Regions from separate parts of the Skermanella cutis genome, predicted to be linked through region 2. Evidence: riboswitches for the same ligand, from Rfam matches in the RefSeq annotation. Region 2 holds a riboswitch; the other holds the start of a gene.
What was found. Region 2 has a riboswitch for S-adenosylmethionine ahead of IGS68_RS04025 (methionine ABC transporter ATP-binding protein). Riboswitches for the same ligand answer to the same signal wherever they lie in the genome.
Positions count from the first base shown of each region.

Region 1: linked by a shared signal. The riboswitch ahead of metZ (O-succinylhomoserine sulfhydrylase) and the one ahead of IGS68_RS04025 (methionine ABC transporter ATP-binding protein) in region 2 are both predicted to bind S-adenosylmethionine.

Region 1 covers NZ_CP067420.1:5,900,485-5,907,978, forward strand. Annotated here, with positions in the region: gene IGS68_RS27585 (GNAT family N-acetyltransferase) at 1-711, shown strand, start outside; gene IGS68_RS27590 (lysophospholipid acyltransferase family protein) at 719-1,606, shown strand; gene IGS68_RS27595 (phasin family protein) at 1,626-2,153, opposite strand; gene IGS68_RS27600 (ABC transporter ATP-binding protein) at 2,286-3,056, opposite strand; gene IGS68_RS27605 (ABC transporter permease) at 3,044-3,787, opposite strand; gene IGS68_RS27610 (ABC transporter substrate-binding protein) at 3,825-4,838, opposite strand; gene metZ (O-succinylhomoserine sulfhydrylase) at 4,955-6,163, opposite strand; SAM riboswitch at 6,230-6,308, opposite strand; gene ftsH (ATP-dependent zinc metalloprotease FtsH) at 6,459-7,494, shown strand, end outside.
Region 2 covers NZ_CP067420.1:863,289-870,782, reverse strand. Annotated here, with positions in the region: gene IGS68_RS04055 (ROK family transcriptional regulator) at 1-183, opposite strand, end outside; gene denD (D-erythronate dehydrogenase) at 299-1,306, opposite strand; gene IGS68_RS04045 (DUF4384 domain-containing protein) at 1,525-2,733, shown strand; gene IGS68_RS04040 (hypothetical protein) at 3,185-3,511, shown strand; partial or broken gene IGS68_RS36255 (hypothetical protein) at 3,526-3,570, opposite strand; gene IGS68_RS35890 (hypothetical protein) at 3,661-3,783, opposite strand; tRNA gene IGS68_RS04030 (tRNA-Gln) at 4,415-4,489, opposite strand; SAM riboswitch at 4,657-4,734, shown strand; gene IGS68_RS04025 (methionine ABC transporter ATP-binding protein) at 4,778-5,839, shown strand; gene IGS68_RS04020 (methionine ABC transporter permease) at 5,808-6,476, shown strand; gene IGS68_RS04015 (MetQ/NlpA family ABC transporter substrate-binding protein) at 6,523-7,332, shown strand.

The sequences.
Region 1 (7,494 bases), 900 kb from region 2:
CGATACCGAGTGTTCTACACCGAGATGGCGGCCCGGCCGACCGCGGAAATGGCGGCCCGGGGCAGGGATTTCGACGGTTTCGACAGGGTCTGCGACCATCTGCTGGTCATCGACCACAACCTGGGCTCCGGTGCCTCCGGCGTGGTCGGGACCTACCGGCTGATCCGCCGTCCCGCCGCCCGCTCCGCCGGCCGGTTCTATTCCAGCGACGAGTACGATATCTCGCTGCTGGCGGGCTATCCGGGAGAGGTCCTGGAACTGGGCCGCTCCTGCGTGGACGCGGCGTACCGTTCCCGGCCGACCATGCAGCTCCTGTGGCGCGGCATCGCCGCCTATGTGTTCCAGTACGACATCGCGCTGATGTTCGGCTGCGCCAGCCTGCCGGGCACCGATCCGCGGAAGCTGGCCCTGCCGCTCTCCTTCCTGCACCACAACCACCTGGCTCCCCCCGGGCTGCGGCCGGTGGCGCTGCCGGACCGCTACACCGGCATGAACCTGATGGAAGAGCACGAGATCGACATGCGGGCGGCCCTGAACCTGCTGCCGCCGCTGATCAAGGGCTATCTCCGCCTCGGCGGCTTCGTCGGTGACGGCGCCGTGATCGACGAGCAGTTCAACACCACCGACGTCTGCATCGTGGTCAAGACCGACCAGGTCACCGACAAGTATTCCAAGCATTACGAGCGGCGGCGGGACGCCCTGGTATCGTGACTGCTGCATGATGAGGGCGCGCGAACCCGACGGCTCCATGGGGTCGCCCCTGCTCGGCATCGCCCGCCTGACGGTCTACGGCGTCTTCACGGTCCTGCTGATGCCGGTGCAGGCCCTGCTGGTGTGGCTGCGCTCGCCCCTGCGCCACCGCCTTCCCAGGGCATACCACGCCGCCTGCACCCGCATCCTGGGCCTGCGGGTCGCCGTGACCGGCCGGCCGGCGCTGTCGCGTCCCACGCTCGTCGTCTCCAACCATTCCTCCTACCTGGACATCATCGTCCTGGGCTCGCTGGTTCCCGGTTCCTTCGTCGCCAAGACCGAGGTGGGGGGATGGCCCTTCTTCGGCCTTCTGGCCAAGCTCCAGCAGACGGTGTTCGTCGACCGCAAGGCGCGCAACGCCGGAACCCACCGCGACGACATGCGCAGCCGGCTGGAGGACGGCGACATCCTGATCCTGTTCCCCGAAGGGACCTCCTCCGACGGCAACCGGACCCTGCCGTTCAAGACGGCTTTGTTCAGCGTCGCTGCGCTTCGTGTGGATGACCGTCCGATCAAGGTCCAGCCGGTATCGATCACCGCGGTCAAGCTGGACGGCATCCCCCTGGGGCGGGCGCTGCGGCCGTTCTACGCCTGGTACGGCGACATGGAGCTGGTCGGCCATGTCTGGCAGATGGTCAAGCTGGGCCGGGTGACGGTGCAGGTGGAATTCCACGAGCCGGTCGACGTGGAGGCGTTCGGCAGCCGCAAGGCGCTGGCCGACCATTGCTGGCGTGTGGTCGCCGCCGGGGTCGACCGGGCGGTCTCGGGGCGGGGGGCCGCGGCGCCGGCGCCGCGCCGCCCGGCAGCCTCGGAAGGGGCCGGCGGAAGCGCCGTGGCGGGCGCCGCGGCCGGGTGACGCGGCGCCCGATCCGCCGTCAGGCGTGCTCGTTGGCCAGGCGCGCGGCGTTCGCGGAAGCCACCTTGTGGATCGGCACCAGCCCCGCGTCGGCCATGCGGATCACGGCCTCGGTCAGCTTGGTCGCCGCGTTCGCGGCATTGACGAAGCTGCACTGGACGTAGTTCTGCTGGACGCGGACGATGTCGGCGGGCGTGCGGCAGGTCGCCAGCTCCGTCACGGCCTTGGTGGTCGTGCCGGCCTGGCCCATGACCCACGCGCTCCAGCCCTCGAACATGGCCTTGTAGCTGTCCATCATCGCGTGGTGGGACTGGATGGCGGCCTCGATCTTCTCCTGCCCCATCAGCGTGAATTCCGGATTGGTCATCGCCACGGGATCGCCGACCGCCTGCATCATCATGGCGGTGCGGTAACCGATCGTCTGCACCGAGGCGAGAGCCATCTCCTGGGTCTTCTCGGCGGTGCGCGCGAGATCCTGCCCTGCTGCGACGAGGCGGCCGAGATTGCGGCGGTGGGCGGCGATAGCGCGCGGGGAAGCGATCATCATGGGTTTCACATCGTTATGAAGAGCGGCACGCGCGCGGGAAGGCCGGCGGTGCCTCACACAAGGGCAACGTACCCCAAGCCGCGGCGTTCCGCATCCAAAATGCTGCAGTGCAAAAAACCGGTCGCCGGACTCTCAGATGCCGGCGCCGTCGCTGACCGACTCGGATAGGGCCGCCCGGATGGTCCGGACGGTGTCGGCGAAGTGGACGGTGTCCCGTTCGCGCGGGCGTGCCAGGTCCACGTCGAAGTCGCGGACGATCCCGGCCGGCTTGCCGCCCAGCAGCACGACCCGGTCCGCCAGATAGACGGCCTCGTCCAGGTCGTGGGTCACGAACAGCATGGTCGTGCCGGTCTCGCCCCACAGCCGCAGCAGCTCGTCCTGAAGGGTCTGGCGGGTGATCGCGTCCAGGGCGGAGAACGGCTCGTCCAGCAGCAGCAGGTCCGGCCGTACCGACAGGGCGCGGGCCAGGTTGATGCGCTGGCGCTGGCCGCCGGACAGCTGGTGGGGCCAGCGCCCGGCCATGTCGGCGAGGCCGACCAGCGACAGCGTGTCGCGCGCGCGGGCCAGCCGGTCGGCCTTCGAAAGGCCGGTGCCCTCCAGCCCGAAGGCGACGTTGTCCAGCACCCGCCGCCAGGGCAGCAGGCGGGCCTCCTGGAAGACCAGGGCCACCGGCCGGCGGCCGGTCTCGGACCTGACCGGCATCCGGACCGTGCCGGCCGCGGGAGCGGTCAGCCCGGCCAGCACGCGCAGCAGGGTCGACTTGCCCACGCCCGACGGCCCGACGACCGCGGTGAAGGAGCCGCGCTCCAGTTCCGCGGTGAAGCCGGACAGCACCGGCGGAGCCGCGCCGTAGGCGATGGCGAGGTCCCGGATATCGACGAGGTTTTCGGCTAGCGCTGCCATCTGAGCAACCGGTCCCTGATCTGCACGAAAAGCGCGTCGGTCAGGCCGTACAGCGCCGCTATGGTGATCATGTAGACGACGACCACGTCGGTCGCCAGCAGGCTCGACGCCTGGATCATCCGCTGGCCCAGGCCGGGCACGCCGAACAGCTCGGCCGCGACCACCGCCATCCAGGCCTGCCCCAGCCCGGTGCGGACGCCGGCCAGGATGCCGGCCGTCGATCCGGGCAGCACGATCTTGACCAGCTTGGCCCAGGTGCCGCGATGCCCGAAGGCGTCGGCCACCTCCAGCAGGTCCTTGTCGATCGCCTTGGCGGCGCCGTAGGCGGCGTAGTAGTTGATCCAGAACACGCCGATGATGATGATGAAGGTCGCGGCCGCCTCGCTGATGCCGAACCAGACGATCGCGAAGGGGACCCAGGCCAGGCCCGGGACCGGCCGCAGCAGCCGGATCACCCAGGACAGCGCCGCTTCCAGCTTGTCGTAGAGCGCCGTCGCGATGCCGAGCGCCACGCCCAGCCCGGTGCCGAGCGCCAGCCCGAGCAGGTAATGGCGCAGGCTCGCGATCACCGCGTCCAGCCAGTATCCGCCGGAGATCTCGCGCAGGAAGGCCTGCGGCAGGCTGGTGGGCGGCGGCAGGAACAGCGGCGAGACCAGGCCAAGGCGCGGGACCGCCTCCCACAGGATCAGGAAGGCGGCAAGCCCGACGGCGGCGAGCAGGGATCGTTGCATCAGCGGAACGTCACGGTGCCGGAACGGAGGCGCGCGTTCAGCGCGCCGTGGCCCGGTAGAAGCTGTCGTCGAACAGCACGTTCAGGTCGGCAGCCTTCTCCAGCACGCCCAGTTGAAGCTGGAAGTCCTGCATCACGCCGGTGGCGTCCTTGATGGTCATCGGGTCGGCGACGAACTTGCTGGCCGGCGACACCACGGCCTGCTCGAAGGTCGCAAGGTCGGTGATGCCCTTGCCCAGGCCCTTCTGCAGGTGCTTGGCGGCCCGGTTCGGCTCCTCCTTCAGCAGGGTCGTGGCCCGGGTGTTCAGCGCCACCATCGTCTTGGCGGCCTCCGGATTGGCCTTGACGAAGGCGCCGGTCAGCGCCAGCACGGAACCCGGCTGGTTGGGCAGCATCTGGCCGCCCAACGCCAGCAGCTTGGTGTTGGGATCGCGCTGCCGGACCACGGTCAGGGTCGGCTCGCGGATCGTCGCGGCATCGACGGCGCCGGCCAGCAGCGCCTGCTGGGTCGCCTCGATCCCCATGGCGGTGATCTGGTACGTCGCGGGATCGGCCTTCACGACGTTCTGCAGCCAGTAGCGCAGCACGGTGTCGGGAACGGAGCCGGGCGGCTGGGTCGCGATGCGGACCGGGCGGCCCTCCCGTTCGACGAATTCCTTGAAGCCGGCGGCCGTCGCGGCGTTCGCCTGGGTGCCGAAGCCGCCGCGCCCGACCACGGTCATCTCCTCGATCGCGGCGGAGGCGTAGACCTTCACGTCGATGCCGCGGGCGCTCGCCACCATGATCGGGCCGATGCCGCCGTAATAGGCGTCGAGCGTGCCCGAGGCCAGGGCGCTGATCATCGCCGGACCCGACTCGAACTGCGTGAGCTTGAGGGTGAGCCCGGCATCCTTGGCCCAGCCCTCGCCGTCGATGACGAACAGCTGTCCCGACCCGACCACGGGGATGAACCCGACGCGCACGTCGGTGGCCTCGGCCGCCGTTGCGCCGCCGGCGATCAGGAGGGCGGTTGCGGCCGCGAGACGGCGCACCTTGGACAACAGAGTCGACATGGCGGGAACTCCCTGGACGAAAGCCGAAACTACAAGCCCGGCTATATAGAGGGAGGGGGCGAGCCGTGCAAGCTGAAGTGTAAAATCCCGCATTTCACACTTCAGAAATGCCTAAATCAGGCCCGGGCGAGCGCCTGGTCCAGGTCCTCGATCAGGTCGGCCGCGTCCTCCAGCCCGACCGACAGGCGGATGCTGGCCGGGCTGATCCCGACCGCCGCCTTGTCCTCGTCGGAGAGCTTCTGGTGGGTGCTGGTCGCGGGGTGGGTGATCAGGCTCTTGCTGTCGCCCAGGTTGTTGGAGATCTTGACGATCCGAAGCCCGTTCATCAGCCGGAACGCCTCCGCCTTGCCGCCGGCGACGTCGAAGGCGACCAGCGTGCTGCCGCCGCCCATCTGGCGCTGCGCCAGCTCGTACTGGGGATGGCTCTTCAGGCCGGGATAGAGCGTCCTGGCGATCCGGGGGTGCCCGTCCAGGAACTCCGCGATCCGCTGGGCCGCGTCGGTCTGGGCGGCGACCCGCAGGTCCATGGTCTCCAGCCCCTTCAGCAGCAGCCAGGCGTTGAACGGGCTCAGCGCCGGGCCGGTGTGCCGCAGGAAGGGGGCCAGCGTCTCGGCGAACTTGTCGTCGCACAGGATGGCGCCGCCCAGGCACCGGCCCTGGCCGTCGATATGCTTGGTCGCGGAATAGACCACGATGTCGGCGCCGAACTCCAATGGCCGCTGGAGCACCGGGGTCGCGAAGACGTTGTCCACCACCACGCGGGCGCCGGCGGCATGGGCCAGTTCGCAGACCAGGCCCAGGTCCACGATGTCGAGCATCGGGTTGGACGGCGTCTCCAGGAACACGACGTTGGCCGGGCGGCTCAGGGCGTCGCGCCACTCCTCCGCCCTGGTGCCGTCCACCAGGGTCGTTTCGATCCCGTACTGGGGCGCCAGGTTCTTGACGATGTGCAGGCACGACCCGAACAGCGCGCGGGGCGCCACGATGCGGTCGCCGGCCTTGAGCTGGCACATCAGCGCCGCGAACACCGCCGCCATGCCGCTGCCGGTGGCGAAGCAGCGCTGCGCCCCCTCGTAGGCCGCCAGCCGGTCCTCGAACATGGCGACAGTCGGGTTGCGGAAGCGCGAATAGACATAGCGCAGCCCATCGGTCGCGAAGGCGGCCTCGGCCTCCTCCGCCGAGCCGTAGACATAGCCCGACGTCATGAAGATGGCTTCGCAGGTCTCGTCGAAGCCGGTCCGCAGGGTGCCGACATGGACCATGCGGGTGCGCGGCCGCAGCGTTGCGGGGGTGCCGTTCTCGGGGGAAGTGTCGTTCTTGCTCATGGTGTCGTCGCTCCGCCCGCCGTTGCGGGTACGCAAAAAAGCCCCGACCGACAAGGGATCGAGGCGCGGATGCGACTCCAAACCTTTTTAGCAGCTTGTTTTACGTGGCCTGCAAGCCGGTCGCCAAATCACCACGTTTCGCGCGTTCTAGCCGGGTCGTGGGAGGGCGTCAAGATCCATGTCGAAAGGGTCGCGACCCCGATGCCGCGCCGCCGCGCATACGTCTTATTAACTATGTTTCTGTACTCAGGGTCTCTGCTTTTGTCTCAATCATGCTCGGACTCTCGGGTCGCTGATGAAAACCTTCCTTAAACGGCATGCGCGGGTGATCGCGATCGTGGCAGCCCTGGTGGTCACCGGGGCGCTGACCGGCGGCGCCGGGCTGGCCTATGTCTACGCTTCCGGCTCCGGCGGTGCGGCGGCGCTGCTCAGCCGGATCGACCGGCAGGAGGTCGGGCAGAGCGAGTTCGCCGATCGTCTCGCCGCCGGACGGATCGCGTCCCTCGCCGTCGCCGGCAACCGGATCGAATTCACCGACCGCGACGGCGTCCACGGCGTCACCACCGTCCTGTGGACCGACGCCCTGCGTCAGGCGGTCGCGGCCCCCGGCATCCCGATGACCGTCGAGCCGACGGAGGGCGGCGCCCTGCTGACCACCAACCGCTGGCTCGACGTGCTGCTGAAGCTGAACATGGTGGGCTTCCTGGCCTTCGCCCTGGTCTTCATGGTCAGCATGATGCGCTCGCCGGTCAAGAAGGCGGGCACCGCCACCTCCCACGTCCGGTTCTCCGACGTGGCCGGCGTGGACGAGGCGAGGGCCGAGCTGACCGAGCTGGTCGATTTCCTGAAGCATCCGGGCCGGTTCAAGGGCATCGGCGCCGGCATCCCCAAGGGCGTGCTCCTGGTCGGTCCTCCCGGCACCGGAAAGACCCTGCTGGCCCGCGCCGTGGCGGGGGAGGCGGGGGTGCCGTTCTACGCCGTCACCGGGTCCGACTTCGTGGAGATGTATGTCGGCGTCGGCGCCGCGCGCATCCGCCGGCTGTTCCGCGACGCCCGCAAGCGCGCGCCCTGCATCCTGTTCATCGACGAGATCGACGCGCTGGCCCGGGCCCGCGGCGCCACCTCGCCGAGCGGCGGCCAGATCGAGACCGAGAACACCCTGAACCAGCTCCTGGCCGAGATGGACGGCTTCGCCCGGGCCAGCGGCCTGATCGTGATCGCGGCGACCAACCGGGTGGACGTGCTCGACCCCGCGATCGTGCGGCCCGGCCGGTTCGACCGGCACGTCTTCGTCGGCAATCCCGACATCAAGGGCCGCGCCGCCATCCTGG
Region 2 (7,494 bases):
GACCAGCCCCTGCTCGATCAGTCCGGCCACGAGGGCGTTGGTGCGCGTCTTGGAGAAGGCGGCGCGCGTCGAGATCAGGTCGCGGGAAAGGCCCGGGGACCAGAACAGCAGGTCCAGCACGGCCCTTTCGCTGGCCGACAGGCCGGACCATGGAGTCGAGGACCCTGGTATCAAGACAGCCACACCGGAACGCTCCCCACGACAGCCGTCTGATCGCGGCTTGCGGGGAACGCTACGGCGGGATCTTCAGACCGTCAAGCCCGAAGATCGGCCCAACCCGTTTGGACTTCGACCCCTTTCAGGCGTAAGTCGGCAGATTTCCGCCCAACTCGTCCTCGACATGGACCCGGATGATCTCGTCGAACGACCGTTCCGCGGTGAATCCCAGGGACTCCGCCCGGCTGGTGTCGAAATCCCGCGCCCAGCCGGACACGATCCCCATGATGAAGGGATCGGGCTCGTGCCGGATCAGCTTCACGGCTTTCTCGCCGGCGACCCGGCGCAGCGCCTCGATCTGCTCCCCCACGGTGGCGGACAGGCCGGGCATCGACAGGTTGCGGCGCCAGCCCAGCCGCTCCAGGTCCATGGTCGCGGCGTGCAGCAGGAACCCGACCGCGGAACGCGGGCTGGCGTGCCAGTGGCGCACGTCCTCGCCGACCGGCAGCACGGCCTCCTGCCCGGCCAAGGGTTCGCGCAGGATGTTGGAGAAGAAGCCCGACGCCGCCTTGTTCGGCTTGCCGGGGCGGATGCAGATGGTCGGCAGCCGGATGCCGATGCCGTCGAAGAAGCCCCGCCGCGAATAGTCCGACAGCAGCAGCTCCCCCATGGCCTTCTGGGTGCCGTAGCTGGTCAGCGGGGTGGTGAAGAACTCGTCGCCGATCTTCTCCGGGAAGGGCGCCCCGAACACCGCGATGGAGGAGGAGAAGACGACGCGCGGCTTGTACGGCTCCCGGGCGGCCTCCCGGGTGGATTGGAGCCGGATCGCCTCGAACAGGAAGCGGGTCCCGTCGAGATTGATGGCGTAGCCCTTCTCGAAATCCGCTTCCGCCTCGCCGGAGACGATGGCCGCGAGGTGGAAGATCACGTCCGGCCGCGCCGCGACCAGCTTCTCCACCTCGCCCGGTTTGGAGATGTCGAGGGCGGCGGTCCGCACCTCGCCCGTGAAGCCGGCGGGCGCGTCCGCCTCGACCATGTCGGCCAGGGTCAGGACGTCCACGCCCTGCCCGCCGAGTTGGCCGTCAACCGCCAAACGCCCGGCCAGTTTGCGGCCGACCATGCCGGCCGCGCCGATGATGAGAATATGCATGCTCTTTCCCCCTTCGCCGCCTTCTCGTCGCGGCTTGTCCGACGACGCTATGGCGCGAGCCGGGGACCGTCAACCCTGGGATGAGGCCGGTCCCGGCGGACCCGGCGGCGCCGTCGATACCGGAGCCTTGGATGTGAACCCCTTCATAGCGGGGCCGCCGGTTCGGCCCTACTCGTTCCGACCTACTCCAGGAGCAACTCCGGAACGCGAGGCACGGGATGGCGACGGCGCGGACGACATCGGTTGGGGTGCGGTCCCCGGGCATCGCCGACGGCGGCGCCGAAGAGATCCGGAACGCCGTCTTCCTCTCCGCCATGGCGGGACGCAGGGCCATGGCCGTCACCGCGGACCGGGAGGACGACGCCGCCCTCCTGGCCATGGCCGTCGCGTCGCGCATGGAGGCGGCGGGTGCCGTGATCATGACCGCCGTCGCCCAGCCCGGCACGACTCTGGACGACCTGCTCGACCAGGCGACCCCGCCGCGGAACCGCCCGGCGGGACGCGGGTCCGACGGCAGCCCCGCGGCGCTGGCCTCGCGCCTGCTCCAGGGGGAGGATGCCGGGCTTCTCGTCGTCCTCCAGGCCCATGCCCTGGACGCGGGCCTGCTCGGCCGGCTTCTGGCGCTGTCCCGGGCCGAACCGGGCGAGGGCCGCCTGCTCCAGGTGCTGCTGGCCGGGACCGCCGGGCTCGGCCTGGACCAGGACGGCGCGGTGTCCCGGTGGCACCTCGCGCTGCCGCAGGAGGCGGGTCTGCCGCAGGCCGTTCCCGGCGGACGGCCGACCCCGGGTCCGCACCGGCTCCGCATACCGGCCCTGGCGTGCGTCGCGGCCATCGCCGCGGCGGGGTGGCTGGCCGCCGCCGGGCGGGAGCCGGCTCCTGTCCGCCAGGAGGCGGCGGAGGCACCGGCGTCGGCGGAGAGGCCGGTGACGGCGGGCGCCCTGCTGGTTTCCAGCGATCATGGACCAGCCCCGAGCATACCCGCCGGGGAGACGGTGGTGGTGCGGGTGGAGACCGCCTCGGACAGCTTCGTCTATTGCTACTACACGGACGGGCTCGGCCAAGTGGCGCGGCTCTTCCCCAACCGGTTCCAGCCCGACGCCCTGGTTCCGGCCGGCAGGGTCGTGGAGGTGCCGCCCGGACCGGACCGGCCGTTCCACATCCGCCTGGACACGCCGGGACGACCGGAGGTGGTCACCTGCCTGGCATCGCCGGCCGAGGTGGACGGCGCCACGCTCGACGGGATCGACGGCGTCCGCACCGACGACTTGCTCCCGATCCCCGGGCTGGAGTTGCAGGACATCCTGGGCGCCTTCGCGAGGCTGTCGGGGCCGGGAGTGGACAGCGCCACCATGCCCATCACCGTCACGGCGGCGGCACGTCTTTCCCCCTATCTTCAGAACGCCGGCCTGTCGGCGGGCAGCGAGTAGCCGGGCGGCGGGGTGCCCGCCAATCCGCTCACCCCCCGGGAGCATGTCAACAAACGTGGTCATCCGTTCGCCTTGGTGTGACTGTCAGGAGTTGCCGACGCGTTCCGGGGATGGGGTGCCGGAGTTGATCTCCCCCCGGGGGGATGTCAGCAAAAGTCGTCATGCGTACTCCTTGGCGCGATGCCCGGCGTTGCCTGGAACGGCGCAGGCGACCGTATCGGCGATGGCTACACCCCCTGGGGATGTCAACAAACGTGATCATTCATATCTGGAGACCTTATGTTGCCCAGTCGATCCGGGCGGGGCAGCTGGACCGATGCGTTGGGCCACGGGCCCAACCTACGATCGACGGTCCGCATCACTTCTGCCCTGCATCAAACCGTAGGTTGGCCTTGGCCCAACGCTTCGCGGCGAGTGGGGCGGCAAGTCGCATGAACGGGAGCTGGTCAACTTGGTCGGCAACCGCTCCAATGAGCTTGCGCCGGTGGATGAAGATAAGGCTGGCGGAGTTTTCAGGGCTTTTTATCCTATTATTTTCAGGATTACAATCCTGAAGCCTGACGTGGAGCCGGAATTCGGGATCGCTTCATCAATACCGGAAATGGATCTCAACGCGTCGCACTGCCTGAAGGCAGCCGTGGCCTCAGCCGAAATGCGCACCCAACCGACCAGCGCACCCTACCCCAACCCATCGGGCAGGCCGCCGCGAATCCTGCCCCGCGGTCACAAGACCAGCCAATCGACGGATGTGTCCAAGGCCTCGGCGAGCGCCTTGTAAGCCTCCACCGACCCAGGCTTCTTGCCCGCCTCGATCTCGGACAGATAACCCGCGCTCACTCCCGACTTGGCGGCGAGCGCCCGCAACGACAGCCCCCGGAATTCGCGCCAAACGCGGACGGCGCTCTGCCCATTGATGATTCGCCCGGCCTACTCCAGCGGCATCGGCTGACCGCCGCGCGCGTTCATCGCGGCTAGGATGACTTCCAGGTCCTCGACCCGCTCGGTGAGCGCGTCGTACTCGGCGCGGGAGATGGTGAGCGTCTCAGTCATAGGCTGCTCTCCGATGTCGAACGCGGTGGACCAGCAGGACAGACATGGTACCGGCCCGACGACACTTCCGCTGCACATGGTAGTAATAGCGCCGAGACCCATCAGGAAACCCGACCACAGGCTGCGACCAGCCTGTGCAGCGGCTTGGGCGCGATACCAGATCGGCTTAGTCTTCGCTGCTTTGTTGGCGTGTGCCACGGTGCTGTCGCTGGTATGCTCTTCCGGCGTCGCGCGACATTAGCTAGAGCGGTACCCGATCATGTTGAACCGCTCCGGTCCTCGCAACCGGCCGTTCCACTCGCCGCATTGTGTTGCGCCATAGGCGCAACCTACGGCTTGATGCAGGGCGGAGGTGATGCGGTCTGACGATCGTAGGTTGCGCCCATGGCGCAACGCATCGGATCAGCTGTCTCGGGCGGATCGACCTGATCGGGTACAGCTCTAACGTTGTTTTGCATTGTTTGATGCTAACCGAGATTCTCAGACACCATCCAGCATATCAGCCTGTGTTGCCCGGGATACTTGCGACGACTGGAAGATGGCGGAAATCGGCGGCTCTGCGTTTGAACGCGTTGCGACACGTTCCGGGAGACAGAGCCCCCTGAAAGCCTGATCCCTGGAAGGGGTTGGCTGGTTGGGGCGGCAGGATTCGAACCTGCGTATGGCGGTACCAAAAACCGCTGCCTTACCGCTTGGCGACGCCCCAGCCTTGAGGTGGGGCGGACCATAGCCACAAAAGCGTGCTTCCGCAAGCGGCTGCTTGGCACCATCTCCAGGTGCGGAAGGCCCGTCCGCTGGAGCTGGCGTCTGCACAAACCACATGGGAGATGCGTCGGAAATTCCATTTGACGCAACGCAGCATGTAATTATATAGCAATTCACAGCGCCGATTTGAGCACCAGCTTGCGGGCGCTTTATAAATGCAGCTAAAGAGCGTGGGGATCCGCCCGGCGTAGCTGCTGTGGGCGGATTTTTGTTTTTGCGGGGTATGGGGATGATCGAGTTTCACGGTGTCGAGAAGGTATTTCCCGGGCGCGGCGGCGGTCCCGAGGTTCGCGCGCTCGACGGGATCGACCTTTCCGTCGGCCGCGGCGAGATCTTCGGGATCATCGGCCGCAGCGGGGCGGGCAAGAGCACGCTGATCCGCGTGGTCAACATGTTGGAGCGGCCGACCGCCGGGCGGGTCACGGTCGATGGCGTCGACATGGCGGCGCTGGACGGTTCCGGCCTGCGCGCCGCCCGGCGCGGCATCGGCATGATCTTCCAGCATTTCAACCTGCTGTCGTCGCGCACCGTGTACGACAATGTGGCGCTGCCGCTGGAACTGGCCGGCCTGCGCAAGGCGGAGATCAAGGCGAAGGTGGAGCCGCTGCTCGACCTGGTCGGCCTCGCCGACAAGCGGGACCGCTATCCCGCCGAGCTGAGCGGCGGCCAGAAGCAGCGGGTCGGCATCGCCCGCGCCCTGTCCAGCGAGCCCAAGGTGCTGCTGTGCGACGAGGCGACCTCGGCGCTCGACCCGGAAACAACCACGTCGATCCTGCGCCTGCTGGCCGACATCAACGATAAGCTCGGCCTGACCATCGTCCTGATCACCCACGAGATGGCCGTGATCAAGGAGATCTGCCACCGCGTCGCCGTCATGGAGGCCGGCCGCATCATCGAGCGCGGCGACGTGTTCGACGTGTTCACGGCGCCTCGGCACCCGACGACCCGCAGCTTCGTCTCGGCCGTGGCCGGGGCCGAGTTGCCGGAGACCCTGGCTGCCCGGCTGGTGGCGGAGCCGCTGCCCGGCGGCAACCCGGTGCTGCGCATCACCTTCAAGGGCGCCATGGCCAACACGCCGATCATCAGCCAGATAACCCGGCGCTTCGGGCTCGACGTGAACATCCTGCATGGGCGGATCGATCATATCCAGGGCGCCCCGTTCGGCATCCTGGTGGTCGAGGCGGTCGGCGGCGCCGAGGCGGTGCAGTCCGCCATCTCGTTCATCCAAGTCAACAACCTGTCGGTAGAGGTCCTCGGACATGTCCCCGCAAGTCTACGCGCTGCTGGTTAACGCCACCGTCGAAACGCTCTACATGGTGGGTCTGGCAGCGCTGCTGGGTACCCTGCTGGGGCTGCCGCTGGGCATTCTGCTGGCGACCACCGGGCGGGGCGAACTGCTCCAGAACGTGGCGTTCAACCGGATCGCCGGCGTGGTGGTCAACGCCACCCGCTCCACCCCGTTCATCATCCTGGTCGTCGCGATCATCCCCTTCACCCGGCTGGTCGCCGGCACCTCGATCGGGACCTCGGCGGCGATCGTGCCGCTGACCGTGGCGGCGATCCCGTTCATCGCGCGCCTGATCGAGGGCGCCATCCGGGAGGTGGACCGCGGCCTGATCGAGGCGGCCGAGGCGATGGGCGCGACGCCGCTCCAGATCATCGCCAAGTTCCTGCTGCCCGAGGCGCTGCCCGGCATCGTGCTGGGCCTGACGCTCGCGGTGGTCAGCCTGATCGGCTACTCGGCCATGGTCGGCGCGGTCGGCGGCGGGGGCCTGGGCGACCTGGGCATCCGGTACGGCTACCAGCGCTTCCTGCCGGAAGTGATGGCCGCCGTCGTCCTGGTGCTGATCGTGCTGGTCCAGATCGTCCAGAGCCTGGGCGACCGGCTCGCCCGCAAGCTCAACAAGCGGGCCATCGGAACCCGCTGATCAAGACGAACAATCAATTCGACAGCCTGAAGAAAGTGGGACCCTCATGAACATCCCCTCCGCCAAGATCCTGTCCCGGCGCCTCGGCGCCGCCCTGGTCGGCGCCGCCGCCATCGCCCTCGCGGGCGCGGCCTCCGCCGAGACCGTCCGGGTCGGCGTTTCGGCCGGCCCGCACGCCCAGATCCTGGACGCGGTCAAGCCGATCGCCGCCAAGCAGGGGCTGGAGATCAAGATCGTCGAGTTCACCGACTACGTCATCCCCAACGCGGCCCTGGCCGCCGGCGAGATCGAGGCGAACTCCTTCCAGCACCAGCCCTACCTTGACAACCAGGTCCAGGACCGGGGACTGGACCTGGTCTCGGTCGGCAAGACCGTCGTGTTCCCCATGGGGATCTACTCCAACAAGGTGAAGAGCCTGGCCGAGCTGCCCGAGGGCGCCACCGTGGCCGTGCCGAACGACCCGACCAACGGCGGCCGGGCGCTGCTGCTGCTGGAGGCCGAGGGCGTGATCAAGCTGACCGAGGGCGCCGGGCTGAAGGCCACCCCGATCGACGTCGTCGAGAACCCGAAGAACATCCGCATCGTCGAGCTCGACGCGGCGCAGCTCCCCCGCTCGCTCGGCGACGTGACGGCGGCGGCGGTCAACACCAACTACGCGCTGGAATCCGGCCTGAACCCGCTGACCGACGCGATCGCCCGCGAGAGCGCGGACTCCCCCTACACCAACATCATCGCGGTGCGCGAGCAGGACAAGGACAAGCCCTGGGTCAAGCAGCTGGTCGAGGCTTACCACTCGCCGGAGGTCAAGCAGTTCGTCCAGGACAAGTTCAAGGGCTCGGTGGTCGCCGGCTGGTGATCCGCGGCGGTTCGGCGGGGTTGTTGCCAATCAACCATTGGGAACATTTCTAGCGACCGTTTTCTCCTTCGGTTCGTCGTCCGCGGGCTTGACCCGCGGATCTCAAGGCACGGAGGCTCCAATGCTTCCCGTGAACGATGGCCGGATCAAGTCCGGCCATGA